DNA from 3 places in the Rhizobium sp. 9140 genome. Region 3 is predicted to be linked to each of the others. Evidence: riboswitches for the same ligand, from Rfam matches in the RefSeq annotation. Region 3 holds a riboswitch; each other region holds the start of a gene.
The links. A riboswitch is a leader RNA that binds a small molecule or an ion and turns the genes downstream of it on or off. The one in region 3 is predicted to bind cobalamin.

Region 1: linked by a shared signal. The riboswitch ahead of cobU (bifunctional adenosylcobinamide kinase/adenosylcobinamide-phosphate guanylyltransferase) and the one ahead of GA0004734_RS13645 (CbtB domain-containing protein) in region 3 are both predicted to bind cobalamin.
Region 2: linked by a shared signal. The riboswitch ahead of GA0004734_RS07290 (aromatic ring-hydroxylating oxygenase subunit alpha) and the one ahead of GA0004734_RS13645 (CbtB domain-containing protein) in region 3 are both predicted to bind cobalamin.

What each region holds. Positions count from the first base shown of each region.
Region 1 is NZ_FJUR01000001.1:2,693,942-2,704,648, forward strand. Features, by position in the region: gene GA0004734_RS12705 (TSUP family transporter) at 94-879, shown strand; gene cobO (cob(I)yrinic acid a,c-diamide adenosyltransferase) at 876-1,505, opposite strand; gene cobN (cobaltochelatase subunit CobN) at 1,525-5,286, opposite strand; gene cobW (cobalamin biosynthesis protein CobW) at 5,308-6,390, opposite strand; gene cobU (bifunctional adenosylcobinamide kinase/adenosylcobinamide-phosphate guanylyltransferase) at 6,394-6,918, opposite strand; cobalamin riboswitch at 7,090-7,490, opposite strand; gene GA0004734_RS12730 (chloride channel protein) at 7,601-9,406, shown strand; gene GA0004734_RS12735 (cobyric acid synthase) at 9,437-10,707, opposite strand, start outside.
Region 2 is NZ_FJUR01000001.1:1,563,995-1,574,701, forward strand. Features, by position in the region: gene ubiA (4-hydroxybenzoate octaprenyltransferase) at 1-261, shown strand, start outside; gene GA0004734_RS25890 (hypothetical protein) at 523-690, opposite strand; gene GA0004734_RS07265 (DUF6101 family protein) at 838-1,404, opposite strand; gene GA0004734_RS07270 (DUF1217 domain-containing protein) at 1,738-4,197, shown strand; gene GA0004734_RS07275 (FAD-binding oxidoreductase) at 4,219-5,652, opposite strand; gene GA0004734_RS07280 (L-threonylcarbamoyladenylate synthase) at 5,677-6,648, opposite strand; gene GA0004734_RS07285 (DUF6656 family protein) at 6,715-7,308, opposite strand; cobalamin riboswitch at 7,617-7,795, shown strand; gene GA0004734_RS07290 (aromatic ring-hydroxylating oxygenase subunit alpha) at 7,854-9,098, shown strand; gene GA0004734_RS07295 (hybrid-cluster NAD(P)-dependent oxidoreductase) at 9,115-10,233, shown strand; gene GA0004734_RS07300 (glycoside hydrolase family 25 protein) at 10,311-10,707, opposite strand, start outside.
Region 3 is NZ_FJUR01000001.1:2,909,645-2,920,351, reverse strand. Features, by position in the region: gene GA0004734_RS13690 (ABC transporter substrate-binding protein) at 1-956, shown strand, start outside; gene GA0004734_RS13680 (ABC transporter permease) at 1,095-2,015, shown strand; gene GA0004734_RS13675 (ABC transporter permease) at 2,017-2,838, shown strand; gene GA0004734_RS13670 (aspartate/glutamate racemase family protein) at 2,847-3,587, shown strand; gene GA0004734_RS13665 (flavin monoamine oxidase family protein) at 3,720-5,021, shown strand; gene GA0004734_RS13660 (DUF1194 domain-containing protein) at 5,028-5,843, opposite strand; gene GA0004734_RS13655 (glucoamylase family protein) at 6,010-7,299, shown strand; gene GA0004734_RS13650 (CbtA family protein) at 7,347-8,105, opposite strand; gene GA0004734_RS13645 (CbtB domain-containing protein) at 8,312-8,488, opposite strand; cobalamin riboswitch at 8,537-8,798, opposite strand; gene GA0004734_RS13640 (SRPBCC family protein) at 8,849-9,334, opposite strand; gene GA0004734_RS13635 (hypothetical protein) at 9,427-9,960, opposite strand; gene GA0004734_RS13630 (YciE/YciF ferroxidase family protein) at 10,133-10,636, shown strand.

The DNA.
Region 1 (10,707 bases), 220 kb from region 3:
GTCCGCCGGCTCTGCCAAAGAGCGTCTGCGCCTGCGCCCGGAGCGCGCGCTTCCCGGAACACCCTCTGCCGGCGACACGGCCCAAGGTCCATCGTGCACGATCTCGCGTTTCATCTGCTCCTTTTCCTTTTCCTTGCAGCGTTCGTCGCCGGCTTCATCGACAGCATCGCTGGCGGCGGCGGCATGATCACCGTGCCGGCCATGCTGCTGGCCGGCCTGCCGCCGCTGGAAACGCTCGGCACCAACAAGCTCCAGTCGCTGTTCGGCTCGGGCTCGGCCAGTCTTGCCTATGCCAGAGCCGGCCATGTGAACCTGAAGAGCCAGCTGCCGATGGCGCTCCTGTCGCTTGCCGGCGGCGGGATCGGCGCCATGGTGGCGACCGTGGTTCCCGGCGATGTGCTGCGCGCCGTGCTGCCGTTCCTGCTCATCGGCATCGCGCTCTACTTCGCGCTGAAGCCGAACGTGGCGGATCTCGACCGCGCCCAGCGCATCACGCCCTTCGTGTTCGGCCTCACCATCGTGCCTGCCATCGGCTTTTACGACGGCATCTTCGGCCCCGGCACCGGCTCCTTCTTCATGCTGGCCTTCATTGCGCTTGCCGGCTTCGGCGTCCTCAAGGCGACGGCGCATACCAAGCTCCTCAATTTCGGCTCCAATATCGGCGGCTTCCTCGTGCTGGCCTGGTATGGCGTCGTGCTGTGGAAGGTCGGGCTGATGATGGGCGTCGGGCAGTTTGCCGGTGCGCAGGTCGGCTCGCGCTTCGCCATGAAGCGCGGCGCCAAAATCATCAAGCCGCTGCTGGTCGTCACCTGCATCGCACTCGCCATACGCCTGCTCGCCGATCCGATGAATCCGGTTCGGGTCTGGCTGGGAATCTAATACTCGACGCCCACCTGTGCCTTGATGCCCGAGCGGAACGGGTGCTTGACGAGTTCCATCTCGGTCACAAGGTCAGCGATTTCGATCAGTTCCTCGCGCGCATTGCGGCCGGTCAGCACCACATGCGTCATTGGCGGCTTTTCCTCCCGCAGGAACTGCACGACCTCGTGGATATCGATGTAGTCGTATCGCAGGGCGATGTTGATCTCGTCCAGCAGGACCATCGAATTGGCAGGATCGCGGATCAGTTCCTTGGAGGTTTCCCACGCCTTCTGCGCCATCGCCACATCTCGGGCGCGATCCTGCGTTTCCCATGTGAAGCCTTCGCCAAGCGTGTAGAAACGGCAGAGATGCTGGAAATGCGTCTCGATCAGCGTCCGCTCCCCCGTCTCCCATCCACCCTTGATGTACTGCACGACGGCGGACGGCATGCCGTGGGCGATGTGGCGGAAGATCATGCCGAAGCCGGCGGTGGTCTTGCCCTTGCCCTTGCCGGTGTGGACCATGATGAGGCCTTTGCCGTCGGTCTTCGTCGCCATGATCTTTTCGCGTGCGACCTTCTTCTTCGCCATCTTCATGGCGTGACGCTCCAGATCGACCTCGGCGGCCGGTGTTTCCTCGGTCATATCTCGTCCCTTGGGGTTCTCACGACGCCCTGAGCGTCAGGCTGTTTGAAAGCGCGAATCGTGCCGAGTTGGAGCGCGGCTGCCAGTATCCCCGGTCGATGGCCTCGGTCAGCCGGGCTGCCAGATCGCGGAAGGCATGGCGGTTGGCCTCCTCCATGAAGGCGCGCACGGCATCGTCCAGCACGAAGGCCTGATAGACCGCCTCGAAATGCTGGCTGCGGACAGCGCCTGTGGTCGCAGCGAAGGCGAAAAGATAATCGACGGTCGCCGCCATCTCGAAAGCGCCCTTGTAGCCGTGCCGCATCATGCCGGCGATCCATTTCGGATTGACCACCCGCCCGCGCACGACGCGGCCGATTTCCTCTTCCAGCGACCGGATGACCGGCTTTTCCGGGCGGGAATGGTCGTTGTGGTAGATCACAGGCCGCGTGCCGGAGAGATGCTCTACGGCAGCGCTCATGCCGCCTTCGAACTGGTAGTAGTCGTCGCTGTCGAGAAGATCGTGCTCGCGGTTGTCCTGATTCTGCACCACGGCCTGCACGCAAGCAAGACGCGTCTCCAGCATCTCCCGCTCATCCCGACCCTCGGCATGCGCGCCATAGGCATAGCCGCCCCAGGTGAGATAGGCGTCGGCAAGCTCGGAGCGTTCCGGCCCGCGCTTCTCGTCCATCAGCGCCTGCAGCCCGGCACCGTAGGCGCCGGGCTTGGAGCCGAAGACGCGGTAGGAGGCGCGGCGTTCGGCATCCGCAGCACTCAGGCCCTTTTCGCGCCATTCCGCGCTCTCGCGGCGGATGCGGGCCGCAATGGCATTGTCCTCGTCGTCTTCTTCCAGCGCGCCGATGGCACGTACCGCGCTGTCGAACAGCGCGATCTGCTCGGGGAAGGCATCGCGAAAGAAGCCGGAGACGCGCAGCGTAACATCGACGCGTGGGCGGCCGAGAAGCGCCGGGGGAACGATCTCGTAGCCCGTGACGCGTCGTGACATCGGGTCCCAGAGCGGTTTCGCGCCGATGAGTGCCAGCGCCTGCGCGATATCGTCTCCGCCGGTGCGCATGTTGGAGGTGCCCCAGGCGGTGAGGCCGAGCGCCGTCGGCCACGCGCCATGATCCTGCAAATAGCGCCGGATGAGGAGATCGGCCGATTTCTTGCCAAGTTCGAAAGCGGCCGGCGTCGGCACGGCGCGGCTATCGACGGAATAGAAGTTGCGCCCTGTGGGCAGCACGTCCGGCCGCCCCCGCGTCGGCGCGCCGGAAGGCCCGGGCGCCACGAACCGACCGTCGAGACCGGCCATGAGACCGGCGATCTCCGCCGGCCCGCAGGCAATCAACGATGGCCTCAGCCGCGCCTCGACGGCATCGAGAACGGCGCGCGTCGCCGCCCAGCCGTGCGGGCAGGCCATCTCGCCGCCGACCAGCTTTGCCGCGAGCAATTCGATTCGCTCGACGGTATCGCCTTCGCTGCGCCATGGATCGTCACTCGCAGCCAGAAGAAGCGGCGGGCGCGCGCCCTGCCAGAGCGTGGCCGGTGCGCAGTCGAGCGGGTCGAACGCCGTCCTATCCGCGCCCTCCCCGTTGACGAGCCCGCAATCGCGCGCGATCGCCCGTTGCAGGCTGGCATCGCCGCCCTCGCCGCTGCCGCGCGGCACACGGGCGAGCGCCAGCGTCAGGTCGGTCAGGAGACGCCCTTCGGGCGACACGCCGAAGACGTGGAGGCCGTCGCGGATCTGCATTTCCTTCAGATCGCAGAGATAGGCGTCGAGCTTCTGCAACGCCGCCTCCTCGCCATCCGTCTCGGCAATGCCGGCATCCGCATCGAGCCCGATGTCGCGGACGAGATGCAGGATCTGGTTGGAGAGCAGCCGCAGGCGCCGGGGATCGCCACCGGCGGCGTCGTAATATTCATCGACCAGACCTTCGAGATCGCGGAGCGCGCCATAGGTTTCGGCGCGGGTCAGCGGCGGCGTCAGGTGATCGATGATGACGGCCGATGTCCGGCGCTTGGCTTGGCTTCCCTCGCCGGGATCGTTGACGATGAACGGGTAGAGATGCGGCAGCGGGCCGAACACCGCTTCCGGGTAGCAGGTCTCCGACAGCGCCAGGGCCTTGCCCGGCAGCCATTCGAGATTGCCATGCTTGCCCATATGGATGACGGCGTGGGCGCCGAAAGATTGGCGCAGGAACGCATAGAAGGCGAGATAAACATGCGGCGGCACGAGGTCCGGCGAATGGTAGGTTTCCTTCGGGTCGATATTGTAGCCGCGCGCCGGCTGGATGCCGATGAGCACGCCGCCGAGACGCGCAAGCGGCAGCGCGAAGCGGTCGCCATCGGCATAAGGGTCGCGCGAGGGATCGCCCCAGCGTGCCGTGACCTCGGTTTGAATCTTTTCGGGAAGTGTTGCGAAGAACGCGTTGTAATCGTTGAAAGACAGCGTCTCGCGAATATGCCGCCCGTCACGCGCCGCGTTCGTCGGGCCTTCCATGAGATAGCGGATCAGCGCATCGCCGTCTGCGGGCAGCTCGGTCGCCGGATACCCCGCCTTCGCCATCGCGCGCAGCACCCCGATGGTGCCGGCGGGCGTGTCCAGCCCGACGCCGTTGCCGAGACGGCCATCGCGATTCGGATAGTTGGCGAGAACGATGGCGACCTTGCGCTCGGCCGGCGGCGTGTGGTTCAGGCGCGCCCAGTTTGCCGCGAGCTTTGCGACGAACGCGACCCTGTCGGCCAGGGGCGCATGCCCGACGATATTCGTCTCGACCGCCTCGTCGTAGATCGCCGCCGCCTTGAACGAGACGGCACGGGAGAGAATGCGTCCATCCACCTCGGGAAGCGCGACGTTCATCGCGAGATCGCGCGCCATCAGGCCCTGCGACGAGCTTTCCCATGCCTGCCGTGTCGACGCGGAGAACAGGACCTGCAACACCGGCGCGCCGCCGGCATCGAGCACGGTCCCCTTGTGATCGCCGCCCGGGGCGGAAACGGCAAAGCTCGTGGCATTGAGAACGACATCCGGCGTGAACCGCGCGAAGATCGCCTCGACCGTGCCGACGGACAGGGCATCCTTCAAGCTGGAGACGAAAACCGGGAGAACCCGCATGCCCTCGGCCGAAAGGGCCTCGACCAGGGCTGCAACAGGTCGTGTCTCGCCGGACTGGACGAGCGCACGGTAGAAGCAGAGCGCCACGATCGGCTGACTTCCGGCGTGCGTTCGCCCCCAGTTCTCCGCGCCGACGATACCCTCGTGCGGCGACCAGATGCCGGCCCGCAACAGCGGCGTTGCCGCCGCCGGCCGCTCGCCGTCATCGACGAGTGCATGGGCATACGCAAGGAACCGCTGCATATTCTCAGGGCCGCCCTCGGTGAAATAGGCGAGCATCGCCGCCCGATCGTCTGCGGACACGGTGGAATAGGCATCGAGCGCCGGATCCGGCTTGTCATAACCGGGGAGCACGGCGATTTTTGCTCTATGGGTCACGGCCGTGGCGTGAAGGGCTTCCAACACATACTGGAAATAGGAAGCGCCGCCGAGTGCCCGTACGATTATCAGCTTTGCATGCCGCGCGGTACGCTCGACATAGGTATCGACCGACATCGGGTGCTTCAGCGAGAGGAGGCTTGCCGCCCGCAGGGTCCGCCCGTCGGGTTCGGCCTTGCAGGCGCTGGCGATGGCGGAAAGCTCCGTATCGGCGGCGGAGAGGAAGAGGATCTCGCCCGGCGACTGACCGAGATCGATGGCCTCGTCCCCGTCCGAGATCGTGCCTTTCTGCGCAAGAAGAAGATGCATCCGCCGCCAATCCCGTCCGTCTTATGCCGCAGACGCGACGATGGCAGCACGCACCGCCGCCTCGTCGAGATCGTGAAGGCCGATGACGACGAGACGCGTGCGGCGGGCTTCACCGGTTGCCCATGCACGGTCGAAATAGGGATCGATCCGCGTTCCCACGGCCTGGATCAGAAGCCGCATCGGCTTGCCGGGAACATCCGCAAAGCCCTTCAGCCGCAGGACATCATGCGCAGAGACGATGTCCTTCAGCCGCGATACGAAGGCTGCGGGATCGGAAATCGGGCCGAGTTCCACAACGAAACTGGCAAACTCGTCGTGGTCGTGCTCCTCGCCGGCCTCATGCTCCATCTCGTGGTGGGACTTGCGGTTGGCGATATCGTCCTCCGTGCCGACGCCGAGGCCGAGCAGAACGGAGGCCGGCACCGCGCCGTTGGCGGCTTCGATCATCATCGGCTTGCGGATCGTGCGCGAAGCGACCTCGCGGCGGACGGCGTCGATGCCGGCTGCATCCAGGAGGTCGGTCTTGTTGAGGACGATGAGGTCGGCGGCGGTCAGCTGGTCTTCGAACAGCTCCTCGATCGGGCTCTCGTGGTCGAGATTGTCGTCCTGCGCGCGCGCGGCATCCACCTTGTCGTGATCGTCGGCAAAGCGCCCGGCGGCGACGGCGGCGCTGTCCACCACGGTGATCACGCCGTCCACCGTCACCTGCGTGCGGATATCCGGCCAGTTGAACGCGGCGATCAGCGGCTGAGGGAGTGCAAGGCCGGAGGTTTCGATGACGATATGGTCGGGGCGTCCGTCCCGCTCCAGAAGGCGGGTCATGGTGGGAATGAAATCATCCGCCACCGTGCAGCAGATGCAGCCATTGGTCAGCTCGATGATATCGTCCTCGCTGCACGCCTCGGCGCCGCAGCCCTTCAGGACGTCGCCGTCAACGCCGAGATCGCCGAACTCGTTGATGATCAGCGCGATCCGCCGGCCTTCCGCATTTTCCAGAATGTTGCGGATCATCGTCGTCTTGCCGGCACCGAGAAAGCCGGTGATGACGGTCGCGGGGATCTTGGCGCCCGGGTTTGTCCGGTCGCCGGTCTTTGAAAATGTCATGGATTAACCCTTCATCTTGAGCGGCAGTCCTGCCGCCACGAAATAGACGTCGCGTGCCTGCGCCGCGACCTGCTGGTGGAGCCGGCCGGCGTGATCGCGGAAGTCCCGCGCCATGCGGTTATCCGGCACGATGCCGAGGCCCACCTCGTTGGAAACGAAAATGACGGAGGCGCGAAGCGCCGAAAGGCTGGCGACGAGCCGCTCCGATTCCGCCGCGACATCGCGCTCTTCCAGCATGAGATTTGTGACCCAGAGCGTCAGGCAATCGACAAGAACGACGCAGCCGACGGCGTCTATGACCGAGAGACGGCCAACGAGATCGAACGGCTCCTCATGCGTCGTCCAGAGATCGCCGCGCGACGTCCTGTGGGTGTCGATCCGCGTGCGCATCTCGTCATCGAAGGCGCGGCCCGTGGCGATGTAATGCCGGACAAGACCCGTTTCCACAGCCAGCCGCTCGGCAAAGTTCGACTTGCCGGAGCGTGCGCCGCCAAGCACGAGTGTGGCACCGTGAAGGGGAGATGTCATGCGCGCGCGGCTATCCCGCTGCTCCCGTTCCATGGAAGCGAAGGCAGCCTGCGGCTCCGGTATACACCGGACGGGCATGGGTAAAAACCGCCGGCCCGGAAAACCCGGTGGGCGAACGTCTCGTGTGCCACGACAACCTCCGTGCTGGCGCTGGAACGCAGCATCATGAGGATGCGGCGCGGTGTGGCTGGCAGGTCTCCTGGCTCACGGCGTCACGCAGGGCGAAAGCCCTGAGAACGGGTTCGCCTCGCCTTCCCGAAACAGGTTGCCCGGCGTTTGACCGTCGGGTCGATGTCGAAGAGGTGGACGATTCGTAGATAAAGAGGCGTCCGACCCCGGTTGCTCGCATCGCTGTTTCAGTGGCTTTTCCGGCCCTGCCCGTCTGGTGACGCCAGCCGCACCACGCGGCATGGTCCGTCGCCCTTCGGACGAGACCGGATGGCGAACCCTGACCGTTCTACAGTCGCGGGGTCGGCTGCGATGAGGATGCCCTGTATGGGTCCATCCCTTCGCATTCCCATTTACTCCCGAACGACACGCGCCGCACGGGAACCATCCATGCCGATAAGATTAGGCGCGTCGCTGGATCAAGTCAATCATCCGCGCTATGTCGGCCCCATCGCCCGACCCGAAGATCCATCGCGTTTCACCCCTGGAGACGCCCGACGAGATCGAGCCTGACATGCCCGACATCCTGAAGTCCCTGACCCTTGCCCGCGTGAAGCGCCTGGCCCGGAAATCCGTCACCTTTTCGGAATGGCGCATCTTCGCCCGGCGCAGCGAGGTCGGGCTGCTCGTCGCCGGCATCGTCGTCGGCCTGACCTCAGGGCTCGCCGTCATCGCCATGAGCTTCATCTCGTTGCAGCTGCACAAGCTGATCTTCGGTATTTCAGAATATGAGCGCGTCAGTTCCGCCGACCTCAAGGGCCAGATCGCCATTCTTATGGCGCCGATCGTCGGCGGACTGCTGCTGGGCCTAATCATGATGGGCCTTGCGCTCTGGCGTAAGAAGGCGATGGTGGACCCGATCGAGGCGAATGCGCTGCACGGGGGGCGGATGTCCCTGACCGACAGCATCGTCGTCGCGGTGCAGAACCTCGTCTCCAATGGTTTCGGCGCGTCGGTCGGTCTGGAGGCCGGCTACACGCAGCTCGCCTCCGGTCTTGCATCGAAGATCGGTGTGAATCTGAAATTACGGCGCAACGATCTGCGCACGCTGCTCGGCTGCGGCGCGGCGGGTGCTATCGCGGCGGCCTTCAACGCGCCGCTGACGGGCGCCTTTTACGCCTTCGAGCTGATCATCGGCTCCTACACCATCGCCTCGCTGACCCCGGTCGTCGTCTCCGCGCTGGTCGCCAACCTCGTGACGCGCCTGCTCTGGGGCGAAGAATTCACCATCGACATCGGCGCATTCGGCGATGTCGTCCCCGGAGACTACGTGCCGGCCATCCTCCTCGGCGCGCTTTGCGCCGGCGTCGCCATTCTCATCATGAAGGGCGTGTCGCTGACGGAAGAGGTCGCCCGCAAGAGCGACATCCCCGCGCCGCTGCGCCCCGCTATCGGCGGTGTCGTCGTCGGGCTGCTCGCCACCATCTCGCCGCAGGTGCTCTCCGGCGGTCACGGCGCCCTGCATCTGAACCTCGCGCACGCCACGCCCTTCGCCATGCTGATCGGCCTGTTCCTGATGAAGTCGGTCGCAACCGCGGTCTCGATCGGCTCGGGCTTTCGCGGCGGGCTGTTCTTCGCCTCGCTGTTCATGGGCGCATTGCTCGGCAAGGTCTTTGCCGGCGTCGTACCTTACGTCTTTGGCGACACCACGCTGACGCCGGTCATCTATGCCGTGGTCGGCATGAGTTCGCTTGCGGTCGCCATTATCGGAGGGCCGCTGACGATGACGTTTCTCGCGCTGGAGATCACCGGCGACTTCCCGATCACCACGCTGGTGCTGGCGGCCGTCATCACCTCGTCGCTGGTCGTGCGCACCACCTTCGGCTACTCGTTCGCCACGTGGCGCTTCCATCTGCGCGGCGAAAGCATTCGCAGCGCCCACGATGTCGGCTGGATCCGCAACCTGACCGTGGGGCGGCTGATGCGGCCCGATGTCCGCACTATCAACGCGAAGGCGACACTGGACGAGCTGAAAGCCGAATTCCCGCTCGGCTCGGCCCAGCGCGCCATCGTCGTGGATGACACCAACCGCTATGGCGGCGTCATCCTTATTCCCGAGGTTTATGCAAGCCCGGTGGAAAAGGATGCCGCCGGCAAGGGCATTGAAGACTACATCAAGCTCCCGAACGACTTCCTCCAGCCGAACATGAACGCCCGGCAGGCGGCGACCCTGTTCGACAAGACGGAGAGCGACGCGCTCGCCGTCTGCAACAATCTCATCGAGCGCCGCGTCGTCGGGGTGCTGACCGAGAGCTACACCCTGCGCCGCTACAGCGAGGAACTCGACCGGAGACGTCGCGAGGCATCCGGCGAATTCTAGAGCGATTTCAGCGATACAGGCGACGACGCTCTAGCGACCCGTGAGCCCGTCGAGCCAGCGCGGATCGAGCACGGCCTCCAGCTCCCCGGCAACCGCATCGAGCGCCGCATCGACGGAAGCGCGGTAATCGAAGGCCTCCGCCGCGATACCGAAGCTGCGCAGCAGTGCCGCGCGGTAGGCATCGCTGGTGAACAGACCGTGGAGATAGGTCCCCATGACGCGACCGTCGGGCGATAGCGCACCGTCGGGACGGTCCCCGATCATAACGGGCGGTCGGGCGCAGTCGGGTCCGGTGGTCTTCCCAAGGTGGATCTCGTAGCCCTCAAGCGCGACATCGTGTTCCGTGGAACGGGCGCCGCTGTTGCGCACCACCTTTTCGCACGCCATTTCTGTTTCCACGTCGAGCAGGCCGAGGCCGTCGATTTCGGCGGTTCCGCCCTCGATGCCGAGCGGATCGGAGATGCGGCGTCCGAGCATCTGGTAGCCGCCGCAGAGGCCGATCACGCGTCCGCCCCGTCGAAGATGCAGGGCCAGATCCTTGTCCCAGCCGGCCGCTTTCAGGGCCGCGAGATCCGAGATCGTGGCTTTCGAGCCGGGGAGAATGACGAGCGCCGCATCCTCCGGCAGGCGGTCGCCGGACTGGATGAAGCGGAGGTCCACGGACGGTTCGGCGGCGAGCGGATCGAGATCGTCGAAATTGGCGATGCGCGGCAGCACGGGTACGGCAATCGTCAGCGCCCGCGCCGTTCCCCGCGACAGGCGTTCGAGAACGACGGAATCCTCGGCCGGAAGCTGGCGCGCGGCCTTCAGCCAGGGGACGACGCCGAAACAGGGCCAGCCGGTGAAGCCCTGGATCGCGGTGAGCCCGTCGTCGAACAGGGTCACATCGCCCCGGAACTTGTTGATGAGGTATCCCGTGACCATGGCCCGGTCCTCGGGCGTGAGCACCGCATGCGTTCCCACAAGCGAGGCGATGACGCCGCCGCGGTCGATGTCGCCAACCAGCACCACGGGCACGCCCGCGCGCGTCGCAAATCCCATATTGGCGATGTCGCCGGCCCGCAGGTTGATCTCGGCCGGCGAGCCCGCACCCTCGACCACCACGAGGTCGCGGCCAGCGCGGGTCGTCTCGAAGCTCTCCAGCACCGCGCCGAGCAGCTTCGGCTTCATCGCCTGATAGTCGCGCCCGCGCGCCTGCCCGACGACCTTGCCCTGCACCACGACCTGGCTGCCGGTCTCCGACTGCGGCTTGAGGAGCACGGGGTTCATGTGGATCGAGGACGGAATGCGGGCGGCGAGCG
Region 2 (10,707 bases), 1.3 Mb from region 3:
TTTGGAGAGCGCCCCAAACCCTGGCTGGTCGCACTCTACGGCCTCACCATTGTCCTACTCGGCCTCGCTTTCGCGCTCGCCGGCGCGGGTGCACTCGCCTACCTGGCACTTGCCGCCGCCGCCATCATGCTCTTCTACCAGATCCTCGTCCTCGACATCCACGATGCTCAGCAATGCCTGACCCTCTTCCGTTTCAACGGCATGGTCGGGTTGATCGTGTTTGCAGGACTGGCGGCGGCGTTTCTCGTTCGGCTGGTTTAGGGGGCATTTTTCGCAGAAGTGGTGTGGGTTTGCTTGGTCTAAAAGGAAGACCCTCTCTGCCCTGCCGGGCATCTCCCCCACAAGGGGGGAGAAGACTCGGGGCAACCGCTCGCTTCATAAGAAACGTTCAAGATTAGAGCTCAGGGCGTCCCACGAGTCCTCTCCCCCCTTGTGGGGGAGATGCCCGGCAGGGCAGAGAGGGCCTTTTTCCTAGCCCAAACTACCGCCGGACCCGCACCCACACCCGCAAAAAATACCCGTTCAGGCAGCCGGCCAGTCGTTGGTCGGATCGGGCACGACCTCGTCCTCACCATCATCGCTATCGACCCGGTTCTGGTCCGCGTCTTTCAGCAACCGATCGCGCTCGGCCTCCGTCTTCGGGGTTGTCGAGGCGGCATCGTCTTTCGTCGTCGGCTCGTCCGCTGTCATGGCATTCTCCTTGATGGTTTCGCGAAAACAACAGGAACGGCGCCATGATTGTTCCTCTGCAAACCCCACGAACCAAGCTATCTCCACAAACAAAAAGCCGGCCGCAGGGACGACCGACTTTTTGCACTGGAGGAGAGATAGGAGAGATCAGCGACGGGCGATGATCTCGGAACCGTCGATCTTCATCATCACGCCGAGGCTGCCGGTTGTGCGGCGCATCAGGAAGCGCGGGCGGCGCTTGGCGTGTAGCGAATGGCGGCGGCGGGGAACGATCGCGTGGGTCTTCACATCGCCGAGATGGTTGTCGAGCGGCCGGGCGACCCCGTCGGCTTCCACCATCAGCATCGGAATGCGATAGGCTTCCGACCAGGCGCGCCAGTCGGCGGCGATGTCGGAGAGGTCGTGTGCGACGAGAAGGGGCACGCACAGGTCCGGATCGTCATGGTGCAGTTCCAGCGTCACCGTCACCTCGCCATCGCCATGGTCGATGGCACGGGCGGCAACGCCCTTGAAGGCCCGCGCCGGCAGCGCGATGGACAGCGGCAGGCCGCTTGACGGCAAAACCTTACGCATCACGGCGCCGCGCTCGTCGAGGCTGATCGTCACATTGCTCCGGGCGCCCGGCAGCGCAAAGCTGGCATGTTGCGGGAAACGCTTCGGATCGAGCCGCAGTTCGGTATCGACCCATGCAGGTTGAGAAACGGTTTTCAGCATGTCATTTCGCCCTTGTTTTACCCTTGAGAGCCGGTTTCCGGTCTTTTCTCATCGAGACGTTTTCGTCTTCTATGGAGGTCAACATAGGCGGCGGCTGTTTGAGACCGCTTAAAATTCGCGGTTAAAAAACTTTGCATTCCCCGATGGTTAGCAAAAGCCGACGCATTACGGTTTAGAACACGTCAACGCGCAGCCTCGCATTCTCCGCAAAAAGCCTCGCGCAAGCAGCAGCGGTCATGGTGAAGCGACATGGCCGCAGCTTGCCGGCGCGTGCCCTTCGGCGCGTGCGCGCGGCGGCGGCAAGCAGCAGACGTCAAGGCAACGGGGCGGCAAATGGCATCGACCTATCTCGACTATAATCTCGTCGTTCGAGACATGAAGGAGAGCATCAATCGCATCTCCCAGCAGAAGATGGTCGAGCGCGATACCCAGTATTACAAGGAGAACATCGGCAAGGTCACGACCGTCGATGCCTTCCTCGACGACTACCGGCTCTATTCCTACGCCATGAAGGCCCACGGCCTCGAGGACATGACCTACGCCAAGGCGTTCATGCGCAAGGTGCTGGAAAGCGACCTCAACGACGATGCCAGCTATGCCAACAAGCTGAGCGACGATCGCTATCGCAATTTCGCGATGGCCTTCAGCTTCGACAAGTCGACCACCGTGGCACAGACCGGGGCGCAGGAAGATGCGCTGATCGGTCTCTACAACGCCAATATCGCCAATGCCGACAGCGCGATGAACACGGAGGTGAACTATTTCAACGCAATGACCGCGGGCGGCAATATCCAGACCGTCGATCAGTTCCTGCAGAACGAGCGTTTGCGCGACTATGCCTTCCCGCTTTTCGGGCTGAAGCCCGACAGTTTCGATTTCACGCAGGTGCGCCAGGCCCTGACGAGCGACATCAGCGACCCCGCGAGCTACGTCAATACGCTGCAACAGACCGCCGCCGACGCGCTGTCCGTTCGCGGAGCCGAGATCCGGGCGACGCTCGTGAAATACGACGAGCGCTCCAGCGCGTCCGCGCAGATCGCGTCGCTGACCGCGAGCCTGTCGCAGCCCGGCGCCGACCAGCCGGCCATCCAGGCGAAGATCAATGAACAGCAGGCGATCTACGATGCCCGCAACGCTGAACTGCCGCCCTTTTCCCAGACGGCGGCCAACGTCTCGGCGCTCTCGTCGGAATATGCGCAGCTGGACTATGCGGGCACCCTAGCCATCAATCTGAAGGCCATGGCAACGGCCTTCAAATTCAACGCCGACGGCACCGCACCGTCCGCGACCCCCCTTGTGGGTGATGCCGACAAGGCCTCGATGCGTGAGCTTTACTTCGCTTCCGCACCGCGCCTCACGGGCACCGGGGCGCTGATCAACACGGATTATTTCGAGGCGCACGTCAACGATTTCACGACCGCGACGGACCTGCTTGCCGACAGCCGCATGCGTTCCTTCATCATCACCGCCTACGGCATTCCGCGCGGAACGGGTTCGAGCGTGCTCAACGCCATCATCACCAGCGACCTCAACGATCCCGCGAGCTATGCCAATACGACAGGGGCGGAAAACAACGCCGCCTACAAGGCGCTGGCTGCCGGCTTCAACTTCAAGCCGGATGGAACGCTGGCGGCCGGCGACGCACCCCAGACGGCGGCGCAGAAAAGTGCGGCCTCGGCAAACTACATGAACCGCTACAACGATGCGGCGGATGCGACGGACGAATCCCTGATCTCCGCCTACAAGACGCTGATCGGCACGATCACCACCGTCGATGCGCTGCTGAGCAACCCGAAGGGCGTGCAGGTCGCGCTCTCGGCTTTCGGACTGGAGAACGAAGGCAAGACCGCGCGCGAGCTGCGCAGGATCCTGACCAGCGACGTGAACGACCCGAAGAGCTACGTCAACACGCTGAAGGACGACCGTTACGTCCAACTGACCAACGCCTTCAACTTCAAGGCCGACGGCAAGGTCGGTGCGCCGAAGCTTGCGCAGTCGGAGTCCGAAATCCTGCAGATCTCCAAGGCCTATGTGGTGGCCAAGAGCCAGTTCGGCACGGAGAAGGACAAGACCGACGCGACGACCGAGGCCAAATACTACGCCGCGCAGATGGAGAAGGTCAAAACGCTCGACGATCTCCTGAAAGATCCGCGCATGACGAATTTCATCCTGATCGCAACCGGCATCGATCCGACGACGGTGAAGAAGGACGAGCTGAAGAAGGTCTTCACATCGGATGTGTCCGACCCGAAGAGCTTCATCAACACGGAGGCCGATCCGCGCTACCAAGCGCTCGTCGCCTCCTTCAACTTCGATGCGACCGGCAAGACGGTGCGCCCGCCGGAAAACCAGATCCAGACACGCCGCGGTCTTCTGGAAACGCAGGATCTCTACTTTAACCAGACGCTCGAGGAGCAGAAGGGCGAGGACAATGCCGGCGTCCGTCTCGCGCTCTACTTCCGCCGCATGGCGCCCGGTATCGGCTCCACCTTCGACATCCTCGCCGACAATGCCCTGATGCAGGTGGTGCGGACGGCCTACAGCATCCCCGAAGAGATGAGCAGTGCCAACGTCGATGTCCAGTCGGAATACATCAAGCGCGTCCTGGACGTGAAGGATCTGCGCGATCCGGAAAAGCTCGAAAAGCTGATGAAGCGTTTTACCGCACTCTATGATGTCGAGAACAACACGGACACGTCTCCGGCGCTGGCGATCTTTAACTCGACGGCCGGAAGCGGCGGCATCAGCAGCGAATCGCTGCTCGCCATCTCGCAATTGCGTATGGGTGGCTGAGGACGACGGCCGCCGCGGGCTCTATCGCTTGATCTGCAACACTTTGTCCGGGTTCATGATTCCGGCCGGGTCGAAGGCATGCTTGATCCGCTGCATCAGGTCGATCTCGATGCCGTGGCGCACCTCCGCCAGCTCGTCGCGCTTCAACTGGCCGATGCCATGCTCGGCGGAGATCGAGCCGCCATGGGCCAGCACAATGCCGTGCACGATCGCGTTCATCTCCCGCCAGCGTTCGAGGAATGCCTGCTTGTCGGCACCGACGGGCTGGGAAATATTGTAGTGGATGTTGCCGTCGCCCATATGGCCGAAGGAGCAGATCCGCGCGCCGGGGATCGCCGCCATCACGGCCGCATCGGCCTCTGCCATGAAGGCGGGAATGCTGGCGATCGGCACCGAAACATCATGCTTGATCGACCCGCCTTCCGGCCGCTGCGCCAGCGACAGGCTCTCGCGCATGTGCCAGAGCGCCTTTCGCTGCGCCTCGCTGGAGGCGACGATGGCATCGTCCACGAGCCCGTTCTCGATAGCGCCGGAGAGCAGCGCCTCCATCGTGCGCCCCGCACTTTCCGCGCTGTCGGCGCTGGAAATATCGATCAGCACGTACCAGGGATGCACCGTCGCCATCGGGTCCGTGACGCCGGGAATGTTGCGCACCGAGAAATCGATGCCGATGCGCGGCATCAGCTCGAACCCGGTCAGCGTCTGCCCGCAGAGCGTGGACGCCCGTTCGAACAGCGCCAGCGCATCCTCGACTGTGCGAAGGCCTGCAAGCGCCACCTCGTGGCCGAGCGGCTTGGGAAACAGCCGCAGCACGGCACCGGTGATGACGCCGAGCGTTCCCTCCGCGCCGATGAAGAGATCGCGCAGATCATAGCCGGTATTGTCCTTCTTGAGGCGGCGCAGCCCGTCCCAGATCTCGCCGGTCGGCAGCACCACTTCGAGGCCGAGGCACAGCTGGCGCATGTTGCCATAGGCGAGCACGGCCGTTCCCCCCGCATTGGTGGAGAGGTTGCCGCCGATCCGGCAGGAGCCTTCCGAGCCGAGCGACAGCGGAAACAGCCGGTCCACCCGGTCGGCTGCCATCTGGATATCGGCGAGAATGCAGCCGGCATCCGCCACGATGACATTGCCGACCGGATCGACGTCGCGAATGCGGTTCATCCGCTCCAGCGACAGGAGAATGTCGGCAGCACCCGTGCGGGGGATCTGCCCGGCGACATGGCCGGTATTGCCCGCCTGCGGCACGATGGCGACGCCGGTTTCGCTGGCAAGCTTAAGGGTCGCGGAGACCTCCGCCACGCTGCCGGGCTTCAAGACCGCCGGCGTCGTGCCGCGATAGAGCCCGCGGGTCTCCACCAGATAGCGATCCTGGACGGCAGACCCCACCTCCGCATGGCCGCCGACGAGATCGACGAAGCGCTGGACAAGATCGGGCGAGGGGACGGTGTTGGTCATGTCGATGCTCTCAGGATGGCAGTGTCAGCGGGGTGCCGCCGCGCGCTCCAGCCGGTCGCGGATGGCCTCGCCGAGGCCTTGGCTCGGAATGGCGGAAAAGGCGATCGTCCGGGCGCCCGTGGCGTCCGCCTGCTTCATATAGGAAAAGAGATTGGCGGCGGCTTCCCGCAGATTGCCGGACGGGCTGAGATCGAGCACGATCACCGCCGCCGCCTCGCCGGAAAGGGCCGTCCCCCCGAAGCGGATCAGGGCCTCCCCCGGCCGCACATCCGTCGCATCCAGACGCACGGCGGCACCCGGCGCATAATGCGAGGCGAGCATGCCCGGCGCCTCCAAAGTGGCACCCGCTGAATCCTGCCGCAAAAGCCGCTGACCGGCCACAGTCTCGATGTCGGCCGCGTCCAGCCCGCCGGGACGCAGCAGGCGAAGCCGCCCGTTCTCCACCTTGACGATGGTCGATTCGAGCCCGATGCCCGCCGGTCCGGCGTCAAGAATGAGGTCGATGGCGGAACCGAGATCGTCGGCCACATGCGCGGCCATCGTCGGGCTGATGCGCCCCGAGGTGTTGGCGCTGGGTGCCGCCAGCGGTTTGCCAAAGGCGGCGATGACCTCGCGCGCGAAGCCGGCCGGCATCCGCAGGCCGAGCGTGTCGAGCCCGGCCGTGGCCAGCGCATGCACGGTGGCTCCGGGCGCACGCGTCACCACCAGCGTCAGCGGCCCCGGCCAGAAGGCTTCCGCCAGACGGCGCGATACGGGATCGAACAGGCCGTGGCGCGCGGCCATCTCCATATCGGACACATGCGAAATCAGGGGGTTGAAACGCGGCCGGCCCTTGACCTCATAGATCGAGGCAATCGCATCGGCCCGCGTCGCATCGGCCGCAAGCCCGTAAACGGTCTCCGTCGGCAGCGCGATCGGCCGGCCCCGCGTGAGCACATCCACGGCGCGCTCCAGCGCCCGCACCCGGTCGAGGGTCGTCTCGATGATCTCTGCCATGCGTCTCGCGCTTCCGCCCATTGAGGCGGCAGTCTTAGTGCAAAACGATAACGGCTGCAAAGCGTCTCAGAGCGCGCGGATGATCGTGCGCAGGGCGTCGTTGCGGGCGCCCAGCATCAGCACGTTCTTCAAGGCCGTCTTCGGGTCCTGCGTGCGGAAGAGGAGGCCGCCGTCGCGAACGGTCCGGTTGATCACGAGCTTGCCCTGCTCGCGGTCGAGGTCCATCGCGACGGCGAAATACATGCGCGAATATCCGCGGCGGACATCGTCGAAGAAATGTTCGTCCTTGCCGATTTCGCAGAAGAAGTTGGCCATGTAGAACGACCAGCGGACATCGTCATAGTCCGCGAATTTGGTGCGCGCCGCCGTCACATGACAGTAGCCGAGATGCGGGCTGCCATCGAGCGTGCGGTGGAAGATCATCTTGGGAAAGCGGATAGACGCGTGGAAGCCGCTGATACGGTCGTAGGCGAGCGTGCCGGCGGCCTCAAGCTTGCGGCCCGTCCGTTCGGCCACTTCCTTGTGCGTCAGGTAGCGCTTTGCGGCGCGCGCCTCGGATGTCGCGCGGTTGATCCGGCCGGTGCGCAGGTAATCCGTGTACACGCCCCCGCGTGGTTCCTGGGGAGCCTTGGCATCATCGAAGTAGCGCAGGTTGGCCATGGTCTGGTCCAGCATGGATGATCTTCCTTTTGCATGGTCTTACGGGCCGGCCATGGCGCGAGGCTTGCGTCATCCGGCCATTCGCCTTGGGGCAGGCAGCAGGGGCGCACGCCTCGATGTCGCAAATGCGCACCCGGCAACGACGCATCGGCCTGACCGGGAAAGCGACATCTGCCGAAATGTCTCGCATCGTCTTGTTTATCTTGAAGGATCGACGCACGAAGTCGCAAAAATGGCCCGCAAATGCGCGTGTCGTCTTTCTCAAATCGCGTGTCGCTTCTTGGCCTCTGAAATCGGCCGGCGCGGCGTTAGAGTGAGAGGCTCAAGGCGCTGGTTTCAAAGGGATCCGGACACATTATTGGGAAGCCGGTCGGAACCGGGCGCTGCGCCCGCAACGGTGGTGGAGCATGAAGCCGGCGATCCTTGTCACGGATCGGCCTGGCCCAGCCCCTGAGCCCGGACACCTGTCTTGGCGACGATGTGACGGACTTTGATGTGAATGTCGTGGTGCGGCGGGTTGCCGGGTTTAAATAAGGAACGGGAACATGGATTTTCGCAGCGAAGTACTCCGCACGCTCCGGAACCGGCGCGAGACCCACAGCCTCGAGCAGGCATTCTACACGGATCCAGATCTCTACAAGCTCGACATGGAGGAGATCTGGTACAAGGACTGGCTGTTCATCGGCCATGACTGCGAGATCCCCAAGGCCGGAAATTACTTCACGGTCCAGATCGGCGACTATCCCGTCGTCGTCACCCGCGACCGCCAGGGCGCCATCCATGCCCTGCACAATGCCTGCCGCCACCGCGGTTCGCGCGTCTGCACGCAGGCCAAGGGTGCCTCGGCGCGGCTCGTCTGTCCCTATCACAACTGGACCTACGAACTGGACGGCAAGCTGATGTTCGCCCGTCAGATGGGCGAGGACTTCGACAAATCCGCACACGGCCTGAAGCCCGTCGCCTGCGAGACGATTGCCGGCTATATCTTCGTCAGCCTAGCGGCCGAGCCGCTGGATTTTGCGCCCGTGCGCGACATGGTCACGTCCTACCTCGCGCCGCACAATCTCAAGGACACGAAGGTCGCCTATGAGAGCACCATCGTGGAGAAGGGCAACTGGAAGCTCGTCTGGGAAAACAACCGCGAGTGCTATCACTGCGCCAGCAACCACCCGGAGCTTTGCCGCACCTATCCCGAAGCCCCTTCGGCCACCGGCGTTCAGGGTGCCAAGGATGATCCGGTCATTTTCGAGCACTGGAGTCGCTGCGAAGCCGCCGGCCTGCCGAGCGAATTCCGCATCGATCCGACGGGCCAGTTCCGCGTCGCGCGCATGCCGCTCATTCAGGATGCCGAGAGCTACACCATGTCCGGCGCCCGCGCCGTCAAGCGCCGCCTGTCCGACGCCGTGCCCCAGAGCCATATCGGCACGCTGCTGATGTTCCATTACCCGAGCACCTGGAACCATGTGCTCGCCGACCACGCCATCACGTTCCGCGTGCTGCCGCTCGGCCCCGAACTGACGCAGGTCACCACCAAATGGCTGGTCCACAAGGATGCCGTCGAGGGTGTCGATTACAATCTCGAGGAACTGACGCATGTCTGGACCGAGACCAACGATCAAGACCGCCAGATCGTAGAGGAAAACGCCTTCGGCATCCGCTCGCCGGCCTATGAGCCTGGTCCCTATTCCCCCGAGCACGAAGGCGGCGTCATGCAGTTCGTCGAATGGTACACGAAATTCATGCAGGAGCGCCTGACCGGCGTCCGCGCGCCGCTCGTGCGCGTGGCCTGACATGAGCCAAGGTCGCATGACAGTCGTATCGCCGTTCCGTCACTTCGACGAACTCCAGCCCTGGAACGATCGCCAGCACCTGCTCGAATGCATCGCGGTGACGCTCGAGGCGCCCGACGTCATGACCTTCGTGTTCAAGTCGGATCGCGACGGCTGGTTCCGCTACCTGCCGGGCCAGTTCGTCACGCTCGAAATCCCGGTGACGGCCGACGATCCGGTCATGCGGACCTATACGCTGTCCTCGACGCCTTCGCGCCCCTTCTCCATCGCCGTCACGGTGAAGGCGCAGGCGACCTCGATCGGCACACGCTGGATGTTCGAGAACCTGCGCCCGGGCATGACGCTGAAGGCGTTCGGCCCGCTCGGTGACTTCTCCTTCGTGCGCTATCCCGGCGAGAAGTACCTTTTCGTCTCAGCGGGTTCCGGCATCACGCCGATGATGTCGATGACGCGCTGGTTTTCCGATTGCGCGCCGCAGACCGATGTCGCCTTCGTCTCCTGCGCCCGCCGTCCGGACGATCTGCTGTTCCGCGCCGAACTGGAAACACTGGCTGCCGGCATGCCCAACCTGTCGCTTGGCTTCGTCGTTGAGGGTCACGAACCCCGCCATGGCTGGCACGGCCTGCGCGGTCGCATCGACGCTACCAAGGTGGCGCTGCTCGCGCCCGACTTCATGAGCCGCACGGTGTTCTGCTGCGGTCCTGAACCGTTCATGCGCGGCGTGCGCGAACTGCTGCAGGCATCCGGGTTCGACATGGCCCGCTACCACGAGGAAAGCTTCCAGCCCGCCGCAGCGCCGAATGTCGATGAACTCGCCGTTCGCGCCGGTGCGGGCGACGCTGCCGGCGAGGCCGATAGCGACCAGCCGATCGTCGCCCCCACCGTCATCTTCACCATGGCCGGCAAGGAAGCGAAATGCATCCCCGGCCAGACCGTGCTCCAGACCGCCCGCGCCGCCGGCGTGCGCATCGGCGCCGCCTGCGAAAGCGGTCTCTGCGGCACCTGCCGCGTCATGAAGATCTCCGGCGAGGTCGACATGAGCCACAATGGCGGCATCCTCGACGAGGACATCGAGGAAGGCTACATCCTCGCCTGCTGCTCGCGTCCGCTCACGGATGTGCAAATCGAGGCGTGAGCGGCGAGACGCCCTGATGCCTTCCCGGTTGTGGGGAAACCGCGCCTCCAGATAACGTGCCGCAGCTTGACAGCAGTCTAGCGCAAGGCGATCCGCGCGCCCCGAACGCTAATGGAGGAGGTCGTCATCGCGTCCACGCCGGTCGCTTGCGTTCCGATGCAGGCCGGGCGGGTGCCATCGGCTGAGACGAGCATAATGACCGGCGGGCCGAGGGTTGGTGCGGGCTCCGGCGGCAGCGGCTTTTCCGGCAGCAGTTCGCCCTTGGCCCATTCCACCTTCAGCCGCGCGGCATCCATCGGCGCCACGTTGACGTCGATATCGGGCAGGGTTCCACTGATGCGGTAGGGACAGCGGCGCTTGTTGCAGTTGGCGCCGGAGGAAAACTGCCAGAGCGCGTAGCTGTCCCAGTTGCCCATCGGGAAGACGTTGCGAATGCCCGGCTTGTAGCGGGCGTACCAGAGCGGCAGGCGCGAG
Region 3 (10,707 bases):
TCCAGCCGATGGAAATCTCCAAGTTGAAATATTACGACCAGATCGTGCCTCTGTTCAAGACGGGCAAGCTGACGCCGGACAGCGTGATCGCGCAGGGGACCGCGCCGCATACGGTCGGCTTCGTGGAGAAGGCCGGCGACAAGACGTTCGCCAAGTCCGAGACCGGTCTCTTCACGATGGTTCCGACCATCTACAATGCCGACACGCTCGGCATCCGCCCCGACCTCGTCGGCCGCGACATCACGTCCTGGGCCGATATCATGGACCCGGCCTTCAAGGGCAAGACCTCGATCCTCAACATTCCCTCGATCGGCATCATGGATGCCGCGATGATCATGGAAGCGCTCGGTAACATCAAATATGCCGACAAGGGCAACATGACCAAGGCGGAGATCGACGCGACGATCGACTTCCTGATCAAGGCGAAGCAGGACGGCCAGTTCCGCGCTTTCTGGAAGTCGTTCGACGAGTCGGTCAACCTCATGGCCTCCGGCGAAGTTGTCATCCAGTCCATGTGGTCGCCGGCTGTCGCCGCCGTTCGCTCCAAGGGCATCGCCTGCAAGTACCAGCCGCTCAAGGAAGGCTACCGCTCGTGGGGCGGCGGTCTCGGCCTTGCCGCGCATCTCCAGGGCGCGCAGCTGGATGCGGCCTATGAATATATCAACTGGTACACGTCGGGCTGGGTCGGTGGCTACCTCAACCGCCAGGGCTACTACTCCGCCGCCATGGACACGGCAAAGAAGTTCATGACCGAGGACGAATGGGGCTACTGGATCGAAGGCAAGGCCGCCAAGGGCGATATCATGTCTCCGGAAGGCAAGGTCATGGAAAAAGCCGGCGCCGTTCGCGATGGCGGCTCCTTCGAGGAGCGCATGGGCAAGGTCGCCTGCTGGAACTCGGTAATGGACGAGGATCGCTACATGGTTCGTCGCTGGAACGAGTTCATCGCGGCTTGATGCGGTGCGGGGTCGCCCGTGCGGCGGCGGCCCACAGCTTTCCTTCTCCCCGCAGGCGGGGAGAAGGTGCCGGCAGGCGGATGAGGGGCAGCCTTCTCCCTCCGCTCGGCTTGAGTATTCAACGGAGACCGACGGATCATGGCGACCATCGCTGCAAGCAAGCCGACACCGGCGCCGGATGCGCGGGTGCGCACGCCCAAATCCTTCCGCCTGCCGCCGCGGGCCATGTCCTATCTCCAGTCGGCACCGTTGATCGCGATTCTCGGCTTTTTCTTCCTGCTGCCGATCCTGATGATCCTGATCGTCAGTTTCTGGGATTACGACTTCGCGGGGCTCTATCCGGATTTCCTCACCCTGAACTACGAGGAAACGCTGGGCTCCTGGGTCACCTGGAAAACCTATCTGAACACGCTGAAATACACGGTCGTCGTCTGGGCGCTGACGACCTTCATCGGCTTCTGGGTCGCTTATTTCCTGGCCTTCCACATCCGCACGACGACGATGCAGATGGTGCTGTTCCTCGTCTGCACCGTGCCGTTCCTCACCTCCAACATCATCCGCATGATCTCGTGGATCCCGGTCCTCGGGCGAAACGGGCTGGTCAATTCGACGCTGATCGAGATGGGGATCATTCCGGCGCCAATCGAATGGCTGCTCTATTCGGAGTTCGCCGTTATTCTCGCCATGGTGCATCTGAACACGCTGTTCATGGTCACGCCGATCTTCAACACGCTGATGCGCATCGACAAATCGCTGATCGAGGCGGCGCGCGACGCGGGCGCCACCGGCTGGCAGATCCTCTGGAACGTCATCATTCCGCTCGCCAAGCCCGGCATCGCCATCGGCTCGATCTTCGTCGTCACGCTGGTCATGGCGGATTTCTCCACTGTGCAGGTCATGTCCGGCGGGCAGAGCGCGTCTGTGGCGCTGATGATGCGCAACCAGATGTCGCTGCTGCAATATCCCGCCGCCGCCGCCAATGCCGTTGTGCTGCTGATCGTCGTGCTGCTGATGGTGGCCGCGATCCTGCGCGTCGTCGATATTCGCAAGGAGCTGTAAGATGAGCCACGAGAAACGCACCTTCGAATTCTACGTCCTCGCCGCATTCTTTGCGCTGTTCGTGCTCTTCCTCTACGGTCCGCTGTCGGCGGTCCTCATCCTGTCCTTCCAGGGGCCGAACGGCGGCCTGACCTTCCCGATGAACGGCGTGTCACTGCGCTGGTTCTACAATCTTTTCGAGCAGCAGGCGGTCGGCAACTTCGGCGCATCGTTCCGGCGGTCCTTCTCGCTCGGCATCATGGTCATGGTCGTCAACGTGCTGGTATCGCTGCTGGCGGGCCTTGCCTTCCGGCGGAAGTTTCGCGGCTCGACCACGCTGTTCTATCTCACGGTCGCCAGCCTCGTCGTGCCGTCCATCATCATTTCGCTCGGCATCGGCGTCGTCTTCCAGCAGTTCGGGCTGAAGCCCGCTTGGTACTCCTCGGCCTTCGGCGCGCACCTCACCTGGACGCTGCCCTTCGGCGTGCTCATCATGTTTGCCGTGTTCAACCGGTTTTCGCCGGCCTATGAGGAAGCGGCGCGGGACCTCGGTGCAAGCTCCTGGCAGACGTTCCGCCATGTGGTGCTTCCGATGATCGCGCCGAGCCTCATCGGCGTCGGCCTCTTCGGCTTCACGCTCTCCTATGACGAGTTCGCCCGCACGCTGATGACATCCGGCACCTACAACACGCTGCCGCTGGAAATCTACGGCATGACCACGAACGTCACCACGCCGGTGCTCTATGCGCTCGGCACCGTCACCACCGTCTTCTCCTTCACCGTCATTCTGCTGGCGCTCGGCATCATCCTGATGCTTGGCCGCAGACAAGCCAAACTGGTCTGATCGCCCGCATGCGCATTCTCGTCGTCAATCCCAACACCACTGTTTCCATGACCGAAAAGGCAGCGGAGGCAGCTCGCCTCGTTGCCGCCGATGGCACGGAGATCGTCGCCGCCACGGCCGCGATGGGGCCTGCCTCGATCGAGGGGCATTACGACGGCGCGCTGGCGCTGCCGGGACTGCTCGATGCGATCCGGGCTGGCGAGGCGGCGGGCGCGCAGGCGGCCGTCATCGCGTGTTTCGACGATACCGGGCTCGACGCGGCCCGGTCGCTCGCCTCCATTCCGGTGCTGGGGCTTTGCGAAAGCGCGCTGGTCACCGCCGGCTTTCTCGCGCAACGCTTCACCGTCGTCACCACGCTGGAGCGCTCCCGCGTGCTGCTCGAGAACCTGACGCGGCATTATGGTTTTGGCGGGCGGGCCAGGGTTCGCGCGGCGGATATACCGGTTCTCGATCTCGAGAAGGAGGGCTCGGGTGCGCTCGACAAGCTCCGACACCAGATCGAACGGGCGCTCGCCGAAGACGGCGCGGAGGCCATCGTGCTCGGCTGCGCCGGCATGGCGGATCTCGCCTATGAACTGCAGTCGATCTACCACGTGCCGGTGGTCGACGGCGTTTCCGCCGCCGTCAAGCAGGCCGAGGCGTTGATCGCCCAGCGGCTGACGACCAGCAAGCGTGGCTCCTACGCTGCGCCTTTGGCCAAGCCCTATTCCGGGATTCTCAGTGGTTTTGCACCCCCGGCATCTGTGTAAAAAGTCCTGATCTCCGGACGCGCAAAGCCCGTCCGACAAACCCACGCGCCGCATATTCTTTCTCGCCGTTCTTTCTATATTGTCCGATCGAAGGGCCGGACCTGTGGTCCTCAGGCGGAAAAGAGGTACGGCATGGAACGGGATGCGGATGTGATCGTGGTCGGTGCCGGGTTTACGGGGCTGGCGGCCGCGCAGACGCTGATGGATCGCGGGCTGTCGGTCATCGTGTTGGAGGCCCGCGCCGACGTCGGCGGACGCGTCCGCTCGTTCGAGACACCGGATGGGACGCGGCGGGATGCCGGCGGGCAATTCATCTGCGACGACATGCCGGAGGTAATGACGCTCGTGCGGGAGGCCCGGCTGGAGATGGTCGAGAGCCGTTGGAAAGGTGCTGCAAAGACGGTATCGGCGACACCTTCGCGACGCGCATCGCACCGTGACAATCCCCTCTCTGCAAGGATGGAGGCCGCTGATCCTGCCGACCCCGCACTGGCGGGTCTTTCCATTGCCGACTGGCTGGACGAACAGGATGCGACGGAGGAGGCCAAGCGGGAATTTCTCAGTATGGTGCATGGGCTTTGGTGCCTTCCGGCCGATATCATTCCCTTCTGGTATCTTGTCGATAGCGATCGGCGGAATACGGCCGACGTGTCCGAGCTGCAATATTTCCTGAAGGACAGCGCCGCCTCGCTGGCCGATGCCCTGGCGGCGCGGCTGCGCCCGCACGTCTTTCTGTCCACGCCTGTCTCGGCCATCCACCGGGATGAGCATCATGTCATTGTGGAAACTGTCAGACGGCAGCTGACCGCGCGACATGTGCTTGTCGCCGTGCCGCCGGTGCGTGCGCGCGATATTATCCATCATCCGCCGCTGCCGGAGCCGCTTGTCCGGGCGCTCGGCTGCTGGCGGAGCGGGGCCGTGATCAAGATCCTGCTGCGCTACGACGAGCGCTTCTGGTCGCCCGAGGTGTCGTCCGGCGTCTCCTGGGAGGATGTGAGCGGGCTCTACGCCTTCGACGTCAGCCAGGGTGACGCGCATGCTGCTTTCGTCGTCTTCGTCGGCGGGCCGCTTGCCCTCGAATGGCAGGCACGGGGCGCGGCGTTCATCGAGCGGACGGTGCGGGAGCGCATGGGTGCGTTGCTGGGCGACAACGCGCCGGAGCCGGTCGATGTTATTCTGCACGACTGGACGGATGATCGCTGGAGCGGAGGTGGCTATAGCGATGTCATCGTCGATGCCGAGGCTTATGACGCAGAAGCGCTCTTGCGGCGGGGCGTCGACCGTGTCGCATTTGCAAGTTCCGAACTCTCTCCGTCCTTCCCGACCTATATCGAAGGAGCAATCGTGGCAGGACGTCTCGCAGCCGGGCGTATTTCGGACGCAGTGAATGCCGAAGACGAAGCGCCTGGCGCAGGCTTGAAGCGGGTGCGATGACGCGTCTTACCTGTCGAAGAATCCGGGCCGCAGCTTTTCACCGATCAGGCAATCCACGGGGGCGGGATTTGCAACGGGAATGGGAAGAAGCGTCGGCTGGCGCCCGCTGACCTCCATCACGAGCTTTTGCCGGATGGCGACGCCGAAGTCTTCCGGGTTGTGGATCGGCAGCACGAAGGCGCCGGGGCCGCCGATAACGCAGTCGCTGTAGTAGCGGTCGAGCCGGACGCCGACACCGGTGGGGCGGATGATGATCGCGAGGCCGTTGACGATGATTCCGCTGCGCACCGCCATGTCCCGGGCGGGCAGAACCGGTGGACCGAGATTGTTGGGACCGTCGCCGGAGACATCGATGACGCGGCGCTGGCCGTTGAAGGCGTTCGTGTCGATCATCCCCGTCGCGTAGGTCAGCGCGTTGGAAATCGAGGTGCCACGGCGGGTGGTGACAGGCCGGGCGGCGATCTCGTCTGCAAAGGCGGCAGCGTCCGCGGCACTCGCAATCACATGCCAGTCCACGCGCGAGCTTTCGTTGACGCTGCCGGCCCACTCGAAATAGCTGATGGCGATCTCGCCGATCAGTCCGCCACGAACGGCATCGATGAACGCCTTGTGGCGTAGGGCCTCGAGGTAACCGGCGCGCTGGATGCGCGCTTCCTCCAGATCCATCGATCCCGACATATCGACGGCAAGAACCAGTTCGACATCCACGTCTCGGCGGCCAAGCGCCGCGATGGTCGTTATTTGAGTTACGCCGGTTGTGGAAGGGGCCGATGGGAGGCCGTGGCTGGAAAGGCCCATCAGCAATGCAATTCCCGCCAAGATCATGTCATCCAATCCCCGCTTCGCACCGTAGAGGCGAACATTAACACAACGGGTGATGGCGGCGACCGGTAAGCGACTGCTCGGCTTCAACACTCGGTGAGCAAAGAAATTTCGCAGGGATAAAGAGATGAGGCACGTGCTGCGTGCCCGCTCATGAGGAGTTGCAATGCTTTTCAAAGATACGACCGACGCCGGGCTGATTGACAGATTCCAGCTGGGGGCGTTTCGGTATTTCATGCGGTATACGCATCCGGAAACGGGTCTCGTGGCCGACAGTTCGCAGGAAGGTTCGCCGGCCAGCATCGCCGCGACCGGCTTCGGCCTGTCGGCGCTCCCCGTCGGTGTCGAGCGCGACTGGCTGTCCCGCGAGGATGCGGCGCAGCGGGCGCTGACGACATTGCGCTTTCTGCGCGACAGCGAGCAGAGCCGCGACACGCTGGCCACCGGCTATAAGGGTCTCTACTACCACTTCCTGGATATGAAGACCGGACGGCGGGCGTGGCGGAGCGAGATCTCGCTGATCGATAGCGCGCTGCTGATCGCCGGCGCCATAACGGTCGGTACATATTTTTCCGAGAACACGCCTGCGGAAAAGGAGATCCGGGACATCGCCGATATGGTTTATGCCCGTGCCAACTGGGCTTGGGCGCTGGACGAGCAGGATACGCTGGCGCTCGGCTGGAAGCCGCGCAGCGGTTTCCTTCCCTATCGCTGGCATGGATATAGCGAGGCGGTCATTTTGTACACGCTGGCGCTGTCCTCGCCGTCCTACCCGATCCCGGCCAACAGCTACATCGCCTTCGGCAACCAGTGCGACTGGAGGGAGGCTCTGGGCAAGCCGTTCCTCTATGCCGGACCGTTGTTCATCCATCTGTTCTCCCATGCCTGGATCGACTTCCGAGGCATCCGTGATACGGCAATGGTCGAGCATGACAGCGATTACTTCGAGAACACCCGCCTCGCCATCGATCTGCAGCGTGACTACGCGGAGCGAAACCCGGAGTCCTTTGTGGGTTACGGCGCGGATTGCTGGGGGCTGACCGCTTGCGACGGGCCTGAGCGTTCGCGTCGTCTGCGGGATGGTCGCCAGCAGAATTTTTCGGGCTATGCCGCGCGTGGTGCGCCGTTCGGCCCGGATGACGGGACGCTGGCCCCTTGGGCGCCCCTTTCCTGCCTGCCGTTCGACGAAAAAGCGGCACTTTCCGGAACCCGGCATATCCTTGAGACCTATCCGGGTGTGATCGAGGAAGACGGCTTCATCGGAAGCTTCAATCCGAGCGTACCGGCCCGCACGGCGGAAGGCTGGATGAACACGCGGCGGATCGGCCTTGATCAAGGCATTCTGCTGATGATGATCGAGAACCACAGGACCGGCTTCTTCTGGAACCTCCTGCGCCAGTCGGCTCCCATTCGGCGCGGGCTGAAGCGCGCCGGTTTCGCGGGTGGGTGGCTGTAAGCTCCATATGATCATGCGACCTTCCAGATAAGGGGGTAGCATGTTTGTCATGCCGTCTTGAGGAAGCGGTCGTTGATGGCGCCGGAGACGATGCCGAGGACGAGCCAGAAGGCCAGCGTCGTCGCCAGGGCAGCCACTGCGAATTCCGCGCCGAGAACAGCGGGAACCGGGCTCGCGATATCGCCGGGCTGGGGTGCGCCGTAGATGTGGGGCAGAGCGAGGAGAACAAGGCCAACACCCTTGGCCACGATTTCCGTTCGCAGCGCGATCAGGCCGAGACCGAGCGCCGAGAGCGTCGTGGTGACGAGCCACCACGTCTGGCGATCGCCGAGATCGGCGGCGGGAAAGCCGGGCAGTTCGGGCGGAAGGCCGAGAGCCGGAAGCATGTGGACCGAGAGCCAGCCGAGGGCACCCCAGGTGAGGCCGGTGCGCAAGGTCGGCGGGTTGCCGATGAGAACGCCGAGGCCGCCCAGAAGCAATCCGAAGCCGACGCCCGTCACCAGATTGGCCATCAGCGTCCCGGAGAAGCGGCTCAGACCGAACATGATGCCGCCATCCTCGTGTACCTCGCCATCATGCGCATAGGCGGGCGTTACCGGCTGAAGCGCGGATGCGAGGGACTGGAGCAGCGCGCCGGATTCGCGTGCGGAATGCTCGTGTGCCGCGGGTGTTCCGTGGGCAGGTTCTCCCTCGTAGGTTTCGGCGTGGAGGATCAGCGGCACGACGCGGAGTTCCTGCGCGGCGGTCATGAACAGGCCCGCGATGAGGCCGGCGCAGATGGCGGCCAGAAGTGTCTTGACGATCATGGTTATACCTTTCGGAGCAACGCCTTACCGGCGTGCCGTCGTCCTGTGCAGGTGTGGGATGATCCGATCGATCCGCACGACAATGCGCAGCGCGACCGATGCGGTCACACAGAGGCGGTCGCGTCGGGCATGCAGGCGTCAGCAACGCAAGGCCCGGTCACGAGGCTTGCGTTCGCCTGTCGCTTGGGAGATCGGGCTTGTTTACCCTAGTGGCAGGGGAAGCCGAACGCATGGCGGACGTCGTGCGCGGTGTCGTGCAGCACGGCCGAATTGGCCAGACCTGCTCCGAACACGAGGAACGCCCCGATGCACAGGGAAAGGAGACCCGCAATCATGCGGTCATTGAGAGAAAGCGAAACGCCGGATGCGTTGGTAACAGCCATGACAACCTCCGTGATGGCAACGTGGGACGTGTCCCACTCATTTGGGCGACATGCCCGGCATCAATCGGCAGGTGTCCTGGCTCGCGGCGTCTGATGCCCAATGGCACCGTCGGGTCTTTCTCGCCTTCCCGCAGATCCGGTTTCCCGTTTCCGCAGTGACTTCTACCGGTCGCCCGGCATGAAAGACCCTGACCGCTCTACAGTCGCGGGGTCGGCCGTGATTGAGGTGCCGCACTGGGTCCACCCGTCACGTTCCCATTTACTCCCCGGATGGTGTGGCACCCGGAGAACCTATTGATGAGCATCACTATGACGCCTGCGGAAGGGCTGTCAATCGCACCGGTCCGCCTGCGTCTCAGATCAGAGGGTCGCGGCAAGGGCCGCGAGCTGGTCCGCGCACTGGTTCCAGCCCTCTTGAAAGCCCATCTGCTCATGCGCGTCGCGGTCGGTCTTCGTCCAGTGGCGGACGCGGGCCGTGTAGCGCGTACCACCATCCTCCGGCTCGAAGGTGATGATGCCGGTCATGAAGGGCTTTTCGGAGGGCGTCCATGCGTGGATATAGGCGTCGGTAAAGACGATCTTCCGATCCTGCACAACCTCGAGGTAGACGCCGCGATTGGGCATTTCCTCACCTTCCGGGCTTCTCATGACGATGAGGTTTGAGCCGCCGACGCGCAAATCGACCTCGGCCGCCGCGATCGTCCACGGTTTCGGCACGAACCATTGCTGGAGAAGAGCAGGCTCCGTCCAGCAGCGGAACAGCGCGTTCGGCGTGACATGGATGTGGCGGGTGATGACGAGGTCGCGATCGTCGGAGGTGGTGGGTACTGTCATAGGCTCGGGCATGGGCATTGTCCTGGGGCGGCTCGTCTGTTTTGCCGAGTTTCCGTCATTCGGCGCCGACTGTCGAGGTCTTTGCGATCGGCTTCGAACATCGGTTACGGACCGGCAGGGGAGGACTGGATCTTGACGATCGCGGTGGTCCACTGCGGAGCCTCGGGCGGGCCGGTGCGTGGTGCCGGGAAGACGAGGGAGGACCGGAGCGGCGCGGAATGACCCGGCGGGATGCGGGAGATGATCAGCGCGTCGTCGCGACCGATCGTGCGGCAGGCGCCGGCCGGGCAATCGTCGAGCGTGACGTCGAGGGTGAAATAGTCGAGGAAGGCGGTGCTGTCATTATGGACCGTGCCGGTTACCACATAGCTGCTCGCGGGTGTGCTCTTTTCAAACTGAAGGTTTTCCAACCGGACCTGGCTCTCCGCGATCGTGGCGACAGGCTGATCCGCGGTGACCGGCGACAGAGGTTCGGACGGGCGGGCATTGTCGTCGGTCCACCAGACGACGAAGGCGCTGATGAGGCCGACGGCGACGAGCACCGAAAGCGCCGGCTCGGCCATCTTGCGAAACCGCTGGTCCCAGACGGCAAGCGCGACGACCACAAGGCTCGCGATCGCGAGCGAAATCCAAAGCATGAACTGCCTCCCCATGCACCTATATATAGGGACGACACGGTCGGGTTGAAAGCGCATGCGGTGAATCAAACCGGGAACAAAGGTGAGATCACCAAGTTCCTCAGCCGCAGAAACACCGTTTGAACCACCGCGGCGACAAACCTGTCCCGCGGACCCGTGAAAGGATAGAACAATGGCAGGAAAAGCACTCGAGGACCTGTTCCACGACATGCTCAAGGATGTCTACTACGCTGAAAAGAAGATTGCGAAGACGCTGCCGAAGATGGCCCGCGGCGCACAGAGCCCGGACCTGAAGGCCGCTTTCGAAAAGCATCGCGAAGAGACCGAAGGCCAGATTGAACGCCTTCAGCAGGTCTTCGACATCTTCGGCAAGCGTGCCACCGGTAAGACCTGTGCCGCCATCGAAGGCATTATCGAGGAAGGCGAGGAAGTTCTTGAGGAATTCAAGGGCTCGCCGGCCGTCGATGCGGGCCTGCTGGCCACGGCGCAAGCCGTCGAGCACTACGAAATGGCGCGCTACGGCACGCTGAAGACCTGGGCTGGTCTGCTCGGTCTCGATGAAGCCGTCAAGCTGCTCGACGAGACGCTGAAGCAGGAAGAAAAGACCGACGCCGACCTGACGAAGCTGTCGAAGGCCGTCAACGCCACCGCCATGGACAAGGCGAAGGCTGCCTGAGCTTCAGGCCAGGTGCTACGAATGAAAACGCCAGCCGGATCACTCCGCGCTGGCGTTTGCATGTTCGGGAA